Regions from separate parts of the Companilactobacillus halodurans genome, predicted to be linked through region 2. Evidence: riboswitches for the same ligand, from Rfam matches in the RefSeq annotation. Region 2 holds a riboswitch; the other holds the start of a gene.

Region 1 (4,835 bases), on a different contig from region 2:
TTGGCGTTGAGTTAGCTGAAAGTTACGCCAATACTGTCCACGATGTAACATTGATTCAATCTAGAGACCAAATTTTGAATAATTATGTCGATAAACCATTATCGGATACGATTATCAATAAGTTAAAGGAACACAATGTAAAAGTTCAATTAGGCGAACGTGTTTCAGAAATTGTTGATGGAGATCAATTAACCATCAAGACTAAAGCGGGACATGCTTATAAAGCCGATTTAGTTATCGTCTGTACCGGATTTTTTGCCAATACTGATTTATTACGAGGTCAGGTTCAAATGAATGGATATGGAGCCATCATTATTAATGATTATATGCAAACTTCTGATCCTGATATTTATGCAGCTGGAGATTCCTGTGTCGTTAAGTTCAATCCAACTGGTGAAATGAAGTATATTCCGCTAGCAAGTAGTGCCGTTCGTCAAGGAACCTTGGCCGGTATTAATGTTTTTGGCGACATTCGTAGATACATGGGAACTCAAGCAACGACGGCTATGGAGATATTTGGTTATACTTTAGCTGAGACCGGATTAACTTTGAAGAAAGCTTTGGCTAGTGGTATCAACGCTGATCGAGTAATTTATTCTGATAACTATCGTCCTGACTATATGCCTACGACCGACTTGCTGACGATTTATCTCGTTTATGATAAAGATACGCGTAAAGTCCTTGGGGCTCAGCTCTTTAGTAAACATGAAATTGCACAATCAGCCAATGCTATTTCAATTTGTATTCAAAATGAGAATACGATTGATGACTTAGCTTTTGTCGATATGCTTTTCCAACCAAATTATGATAATCCGTTTAATTATTTGAATTTAGTAGCTCAACAAGCTATTGCTAAAGAGGCAAAAGAAAAAGAGACTAAAAAAGCCTAACTAAATAAATTTGTTTAGGTAGACGAATTGAAAATTTACAAAATGTATACTAAAAGGACCAGTTGACGGGGAAAACTCAACTGGTCCTTTTTTTGGTGATTTGATTTGTGATAGGAGTAGGAAATTAACTGTTTTTTCCGTCAGATGATGGGGTATCTAACGAATTTAGGGAGATTATTATGGTCTGTCTATCAATGTTGAGTTGAGTAAACTTAAGAAATGAGTCTTATTCCTATCAATCGTAATTGGGAGTTACTAGCAAATCAATCACTAATCTAAAATAAGCATCTAGTCATAGATTTTTGTAATTTTCTATACGGGAGGCAAAAAACAGACTTTGCAAACCTATGCTTACCTTGGATTTTAACAAAGTTGCTATGTTAGCCCCTCCTTCCTCTATGTTAGCGATTTCTTATTTGGTACAAAGACAGTATAGCAAGGAATGCTTGATTTCACAAAAGAAACGCTCATGAGGATATCTGTCAGAAATGTTGATAAATAGCGGTCTATAGCAGTTGCTCAATATTCTCTCTCAAAAAATCATTAATTTCTTTTGTTCAAAATATTTCACAATCAAATAAATAGCGACTAAAATTAAGTTTTATGCTTGTTTAAACAGAGAAAGTATATTACTATGAAGTCGTTCGAATGGCGATGACGTTCGCCGAAAATATTACTTAATTGTGATTGATGACGTCTACTTTAGATAACCACCTAATACTGGGGGAATTATTTGAGGTAGTCGTCTTTTTTTATGATTAAGAAGGGAGTATTTATATGACAGTAACAATTGAGAACGTAAAAGCTAGGGAAGTATTCGATTCACGTGGTAACCCAACCGTTGAAGCAGATGTTTTACTTTCAAATGGTGTCTTAGGTCGTGCAAGTGTTCCATCAGGTAAATCAACTGGTGACAATGAAGCCGTTGAATTGCGTGACGGTGGAGACAGACTTGACGGAAAAGGTGTTTTAAAGGCTGTCAACAATGTTAATACTTTAATCAACGATAAACTAAAGGGTGCAGATCCATTCAACCAAGCTCACATCGATCAAATGATGATTGATCTTGATGGCACTCCTAATAAGGCAAAATTAGGTGCCAATGCAATTCTCGGTGTTTCAATTGCCAATGTCCGTGCTGCAGCAAATAGTGAAAAGATTCCAGTATACCGCTACTTAGGTGGTGTCGATCTTGAATTGCCACAAACATTCCACAATGTTATCAACGGTGGAGAACATGCTGACAATGGTATTGATATGCAAGAATTCTTGATTACTCCAATCAAGCGCACAACCTTTAGAGATGGATTTGAAAAAATCGTTAATGTTTACCATCAACTAAAGAAAAACCTTGAAAAAGAAGGCTATCAAACAGGACTTGGCGATGAAGGTGGATTTGCTCCAGACCTTCCATCAAGTGAAGCTGCTATTGATGAATTAAACTGTGCTATTAAAGATGCCGGTTATGTTCCTGGCGAAGAAATTGGTATTGCCTTTGATGCTGCTGCATCAAGTTTCGCTCAAGATGACGGTTCATACTTATTCGAAGGTGAAAAACGTTCAGCTGACGAAATGGGCACATATTATGAAGGACTATTAGATAAATATCCAGCTATTGTTTCAATGGAAGATCCATTTGGCGAAAATGATTGGGATAATTTTGCTAAATTTACTCAAAAGAATGGCAATCGTGTTCAAATTGTTACTGATGATAACGTATGTACAAATCCTGCACTCTTCAGAAAAGCTATCAAGAAGGGTATGGCAAACAGTTTCTTAATCAAATTGAATCAAATCGGTACTGTTACAGAAACTATGGAAGCTATCCGTGTTGCTAGAAAGAATGGCTACACAACAATGATGTCTCACCGTTCAGGTGAAACTGAAGATTCATTCTTGGCTGACTTTACAGTTGCTATGCACGCTGAACAATTGAAATCAGGTGCTCCAGCTCGTGGTGAACGTTTGGCTAAGTACAATCAACTATTGAGAATCGAGGAAGAGTTAGGCAAGGAAGCCAATTTAGCACACTTCCCTAATGATGTCGACTTTGACTAATTAACACATAATCATGAAAGAAAAATATGGTCTTACTACACAAGATGTAACAAAAATCAGACAAGAGAGCGGTTTTAATGAGACTCCAAAAATCAAAAAAACTTTTCTCAGTTTGATTGGCAAACGTTTGATTGGACCGATTCCTTATATTATCGAGTTGGCTTTAATCATTGAATTGTTATTAGGCAACTACATTCAGGTTGGATTTATCTTTGCTTTACTCTTGTTTTCAGCAATTGATGGGGCGATTCAAGAGAATCGAGCTGCTCAATCCATTGGGGAGTTAGATTCGAAATTGATTGCTTATACAAGTGTCTTTCGAGATGGCAAATGGCAAAAGATTTCTAGTCGTGAGTTGGTTCCAGATGATTTAATACACTTGTCGGTAGGATCAATAGTTCCCGCAGACTGTAAAATAGTCGCGGGAACTATTTTGGTTAATCAGGCAGTTGTAACCGGTGAAACCAGCGCTATTACGAAAATTGAAGGCGATGGGCTGTATTCTGGGTCGACTGTGATTGAAGGCAGCGCTGATGTTTTAGTTCAGAAGATTGGCAAAGAAAGCAGTCTTGGCAAAACTACTGAATTAGTGAGAACCAATGAAGCTCCTGGTAGATTGGAGAATTTGCTGTTTACGGTGGTTAAATATTTAGCCTATCTAGATATCGTTTTAGCGGTAATCTTAACTATTGCAGCTCTAGTTCGTCAGACTCCGTTTCTAACATTATTGCCATTTTTGGTAATCTTGTTTGTCGCTACGATTCCAATCTCTATGCCATCAAGTTTTGCCGTGGCTAATTCTTTGGAAGCAGGTATCTTATCTAAAAAGGGTATTCTAGTCAGTGGTTTAACTGGAATTCAAGAAGCCGGGTCAATGGATGTCCTATTGATGGATAAAACTGGGACCATCACTAAAAATGAACCTAGATTAGATAATTTGATAAGTTTAAATGGGGTAGCTGAGTCATATTTATTGCAGTATGCTTTAGCAACTGTCAAAACTAGCAGCGTTAATCCCTTAGACCAAGCTATTTTAAAAGCTGCCAAAGACAAAAATATTTCTAAATTAATTGTTAAAGAACAAGTTTCCTTTGATCCAAAATTAAAGGGGGCTAAGGCGGTTCTTAAAAATGGCGATGAAGTCTTTTTGGGTTCACCGGTTAAAGGTGATTTAGATGATAAAGCTTTAAGGCAAATTGAAAAGCAAGCTTCGTTGGGATTACAAGTCTTAGTCTTAGCAGTCAATCAAGAAGTAATCGGATTATTGACATTTAAGGATCAAGTAAAGGATGATATGCCACAAACGATTGCTGCATTAAAAGAGCAAGGCGTAAGAATCCTAATGGTAACTGGCGATACAGCATCTACAGCAAGTGCAATTGCTAAAAATGTTGGTTTGAGTAAACCAATTGGAACCGTTAATGATGCTTTAAATAATCCCTTAGAGTTTGATGGTTTTGCTAATGTTTATCCAAAGGATAAATTCAAAATCGTTAAGTCTTTGCAAAATCAAGGTCATGTCGTCGGGATGACTGGCGATGGTATCAATGATGCTCCAGCATTAAAACAAGCGGATGTCGGAATAGCAATTGATTCAGCTACCGATATTTCTAAAATGGCAGCCAGAATCATTTTAACGGCACCATCTTTAATGGGAATCACGGAATTAGTTGAATCAGGGCATCGAGTATATCAGCGAATGATGACTTGGTTGATTACAAAACTAGCACGAACAGCTCAGTTAGCTTTGTTGCTAACTTGTGGATATCTGTTTACTAATTTCTTCCCAGTCTCATTAAATATCATTGTCTTTATAGTCATTTTTAATGATTGCGTAACTTTAACTCTAGGGACTGATCGAGTCAGGACCAAGAGATTACCAGAAAA
Region 2 (4,835 bases):
TTGCTAAATACCAGAGGTCAAAATCCGCCAATCAAAGCTAATTTGATGTAAACTAGCAGAAAGTACCCAAGGAGTGATTTAAATTGAAAGAAAAAATTGCAGTCCTTTCTGATATCCACGGCAATGTCACTGCCCTAAAGGCGGTTTTAGCAGATGCGCAAAAAAATAACGCCCAAGAAATTTGGTCGCTAGGTGATACTACAATTGGTGGTTCTTCGACTGAAGAATGCTTCCAATTATTAAGTGAAGTCAACACGACCCAATATCTTATGGGAAACTGGGAAACAGCCTTTCTCTCAGTTATTGCTACGCAAAGCGTTGACCTGGATAATCCTAGTCAAGTCTACTTTGCTAACTTAGTACAATACGATTTGGAACATTTAACACCAGGTCGAATTGATCAAATTAAGAATCTTCCTTTGACCGGTCAAAAGACTATCCAAAATGTCAACTTCTCATTGACGCACAATTTACCAACGTCTAATAAAGGACATGAATTATTCGCTTATAAAAAACAAGCTAACTTTGATCAATTAGATGTCGGCAATGAAATGGATGTTGCTATTTATGCTCACACGCACACGCCATTGTGGCGTTACACGACTTCGGGACAGATGATTTTGAATCCCGGTTCAGTTGGTCAACCTTGGTACAGTCGGCCTAGTTTGATGAAAGACCGTGATGCTAGTTACATGTTATTGACCTTAGAAAATGGCAAAGTTGACGATGTCGACTTTCGTAGAATTCCTTTTGACATTCAAGCCGAATTAAATCACGCCAATGAATTAGGTTTTCCTTACCCATCGCTTTATCAAAAGCTACTAACAACTGGTCATGCTTCAACTCACGACAAAGACATATTGGAAAAAATCAATTCAGAGAACAATTATCGTCAAAAAGCTAAGGACTTCTTGATTGACTTAGCTAAGAAATAAACGTTAATGTTAAAAAAATATCAAAAAGTTGAGGAGAAAAGCCTATGATTGATGAAATTTTAAAAGATATCGAAAAATATAAGACCATCATCATTCTCAGACATCAAAATCCCGACCCTGATGCTGTCGGTTCACAAACTGGTTTGGCCACGATTTTAAGAGATGCATATCCTCAAAAAAATATCTATATAACTGGAATTGATTTACCCGTCCTCGATTGGATCGGTAAAATGCAGACGATTCCCAGCCAAGCTTATCAAGATGCACTCGTTATCACCGTAGACACTGCCAACGTGCCCCGAATCGACAACAATGGCGATTATAAAAAAGCTGCTAAATTGATTAAAATTGACCATCATCCCAATGTTGATCCTTTTGGTGATTTGAATTGGGTCGATGAAGACTATTCTAGTTGTGCTGAAATGATTTACACTCTAGCTGATAAATTAGCACCGCTAAAAATCTCGAAACAAAGTGCTTATAGTCTCTATTCTGGTGTCATCGGCGATACGAATCGTTTCTTATACGCTGAAACGACTTATCGAACCTTGATGATTGCCGCCCAATTAGCAAAAACTGGCATCGATATTTCCGACATCAGCTTGCATGAAGACGAAATGTCTCTTCAAGTGGCTCGACTAGAAGCCTATATCCTAAATAACCTCAAGATTACTCCTTCTGGTTTTGGATATATCGTGATTCGAAAAGATACCTTGGAAGATTTCCACTTAGATGCTGGCGAATTAGATCACGTCGTGCCTTTGATTGGACGCATTACTAAAGTCCACAACTGGATTGTTGTAAGTGAAGAAGACACCAATCGTTTTCGAGTTAATTTGCGTTCCAAGACCGTTTCAATCAACGGAGTTGCTGAAAAATTTGGCGGTGGCGGCCATCCTTTAGCCTCCGGTGCTTATGTTGGTAGCATGGAACAAGTCAAAGCTTTGATTAAAGATATGGATGCTTTAAACAAAGAAAAAGAAAATTCACATTAAAAAATAGGTGATTTCAAGAAATGTTTTCTTAGAAATCACCTATTTTTTGTATTATTTAAATGTTTTGTTCAACCTTTTGGTTGTAGTAAACGACATGTGGCTCAAACTTATCGCCCTCGAGATGAATCTTAGTTAAAGACAAATTATTAGGTTCAATTTGACTCAACATATCATGAGCATAAGTATCGACTAAAGCGGTCAGGATTGCGCTGTGCGTGACGACTATGACGGGCTTTTTTTCTGCTTGATCGATTTTTTCAATTCCTTTAGCAAAACGTGCCCAAAACTCGCTGCTAGTTTCAGCCAAATTGGCTGGATCTAATTTAGCAATTTTATCTTGAATTTCATTAGCAGACAATTCCTTAAAAGTTTCTTCAACTGACTTACCGATAATTTTTTGATAAGTTTCTTTTTTGGACTGGCCTTCAAAACTGCCATAGAATTGTTCACGCAATTCAGGCATCGTGACCATTTTAAAAGTTTTCCCGCCGGCTGCTTTGGCGCCATTATTCAATTCCGTAACAGTCTGGACGGACCGGTTCATATCGCTGCAATAAATCGTATCTGAGAGTTCTCCTAAATTTTTCAAGGTTCTTCCCATGCGATAGGCCTCTTCATGACCCGCTTTGGTTAATGGAGTATCCGACCATCCCTGCATTTTCCTGAGATGATTAAAATATGTTTCTCCATGACGGATGAAGTAAATATTCATAGCTATCAACTCCCATTGAATCTGTCTATATAAGTAAAATTGTAGGCTTGTCCAACTTAAAAGACAATTGTTAGGTTTTTAGAAAACAAGACCTAAATTATTGCTGGAAAACAAAATAAGTAATATTATAATTCCAGAGAGAGTCGGTGATGACGTTCACCGCAAAAATTCAATTTGAATTTGACGACGTCTACCTTTATTTGAGGCAGGCGTCTTTTTTTATCCCAAAATTTGGAGGTATGGCTTTATGTTTAACAGCTTATTATTTACGAATACCAATAAACCAGCGGAATTATTACCCAATGATGATCCCATTTTTCAAGATTTGAACCTCGATGACCTCTTTTTACAAGTTAACCAACTGACTGGCTTCGATATTTCTGAATTTAATCATCAACCATTAATCGATGACGAAGAAATCCGTTACCGTCAGGAAACTTTTAAAGACTTTCAAAATGAAGATATCTATCACGATTTTGAAGACTTCACGAAACAAATGCTTTATTCCATGAAAGAACACGAAGAAATTCACAAACTATATCCTCAAGCTTATCGCGAGCATAAATTAGTCAACATTTTAGATGACGAATTAAATGCGATTCATTCTTTAATTCTTAACTTACAAGACCTATCGCTTGATTCCAAAGGCCTGGTTAAATTTATCGACTACCTAGAAGAATATGAAAATTCCGAAAAAATCTTGGCAATCAAAAAAGATATCAAAAACATCAATCATGATTTCAACGATATTTATTATCGGTTGTATCTCAATGGCCGCAATGTAACTGTTGAAGCTTCTCCCGAACCCAAAGAAAGCATGGATAGTCGTTTTGAAGAGATTTTTACTCCAATCTTCAATCATCAAAAGGACCTCACCAAACCAGTGAAGATGGACGACATTTATGGCTCTTACAATATGAACAACCTGCAAGTCTCAATCATCACCGAGTTAGTCAAGTTGTATCCTGACCAATTTGCAGAAATGAACCAATTCTATCAAAAATATGCTACTTATCATGATGAATTGATTGAAAAAATCGTTAAAGAGCTGACCTTCTTTTTAGCTTGGCAAAAAGCTGAACTAACGGTTGAAAAAATTGGCCATCTCGCTTTCACGCTTCCTATACTAGTTAAATCTGGCAGCAAACGTATCGATAACAGTTTTGACTTTGGTTTAGCGCTCAAGCAATTCACTTCCACGCAAACAATTGTTACTAATCAAGTAGAAATCAATCCGAAAAAACCTTTCTTAGTCATTTCTGGTCCCAATCAAGGGGGTAAAACTACTTACGCCCGCATGGTCGGACAAATTTTTTACCTAGCTAGATTAGGCATTGCGATTGCTGGAACCTCGGCCAAAATCAGAACTCGCCAGTCAATCTTCACCCATTTCGATCGCCAAGAATCCAGCAACAAACTCAGCGGTCTTTTGGAAACTGACGTTGAGCGAATCCACCAGATCATTCAAAAAGTCGACCAGAATAGTTTCGTTATCCTCAATGAATTGTTCTCCTCTACTTCTGAAGAAGATGCAACAAAACTTGGTACCAGAGTTGTTAAAGAACTTGATAAACGACATGCTAGCGGGATTTATGTTACTTTTTTGGAATCTTTAGGAACCTTGCCACAAGTTCAACCCCTGATGAGCCAAGTAACAGCTGACGCCAAAAGAACTTTTAAAGTCATTCCTGAGGAACTGAATGGCAAAGCTTACACCGATATTTTGTTGAATAAATATCACCTGAGCCAAGATAATATCGAAGGGAAGCTATCACAATGAAAACTACATTGATTTCACCTGACGACTTAGATTTGTCGGAATTCAAATTAACTGATCTACAAGAGAATGTCGTTGAAGACTTAGAATTGCAGCCAATTTTAGAAACTATGTCTGACCATGATAAATTTCTGAAACAAACAATCTTAAAAATTTGGTTCACGCCCTTAAAAACGGAATCAGATATCGTTTATCGCCAGGCTGCTGTCCAAGATGCTGTAAATCATCCTCAAGAAATTCACGACTTGTACCAATTAATCCTTGAGACTATCAAAACCGTCCGGAGTGAATTTTGGACTTTAGATTCCGGTTCTGCTTCTTATAAATTGCACAGCTTCGCCCGCCAAATCGACATTTACTTGAATTATCTCGATGAGGTCAAAGCCTTCAATGATACCGATTGGGAATCAGACAAT

Evidence for each region. Region 2 has a riboswitch for fluoride ahead of FHL05_RS06835 (MutS-related protein). Riboswitches for the same ligand answer to the same signal wherever they lie in the genome.
Region 1: it holds a riboswitch for fluoride, as region 2 does, so the genes downstream of both, eno (phosphopyruvate hydratase) here and FHL05_RS06835 (MutS-related protein) in region 2, are expected to answer to the same signal.

Annotation. Positions count from the first base shown of each region.
Region 1 covers NZ_VDFO01000038.1:509-5,343, forward strand. The annotation lists gene FHL05_RS09710 (FAD-dependent oxidoreductase) at 1-890, shown strand, start outside; fluoride riboswitch at 1,532-1,597, shown strand; gene eno (phosphopyruvate hydratase) at 1,668-2,948, shown strand; gene FHL05_RS09720 (HAD-IC family P-type ATPase) at 2,962-4,835, shown strand, end outside.
Region 2 covers NZ_VDFO01000022.1:1,302-6,136, reverse strand. The annotation lists gene FHL05_RS06855 (APC family permease) at 1-41, shown strand, start outside; gene FHL05_RS06850 (metallophosphoesterase family protein) at 84-935, shown strand; gene FHL05_RS06845 (DHH family phosphoesterase) at 980-1,930, shown strand; gene FHL05_RS06840 (histidine phosphatase family protein) at 1,986-2,642, opposite strand; fluoride riboswitch at 2,779-2,842, shown strand; gene FHL05_RS06835 (MutS-related protein) at 2,890-4,422, shown strand; gene FHL05_RS06830 (MutS-related protein) at 4,419-4,835, shown strand, end outside.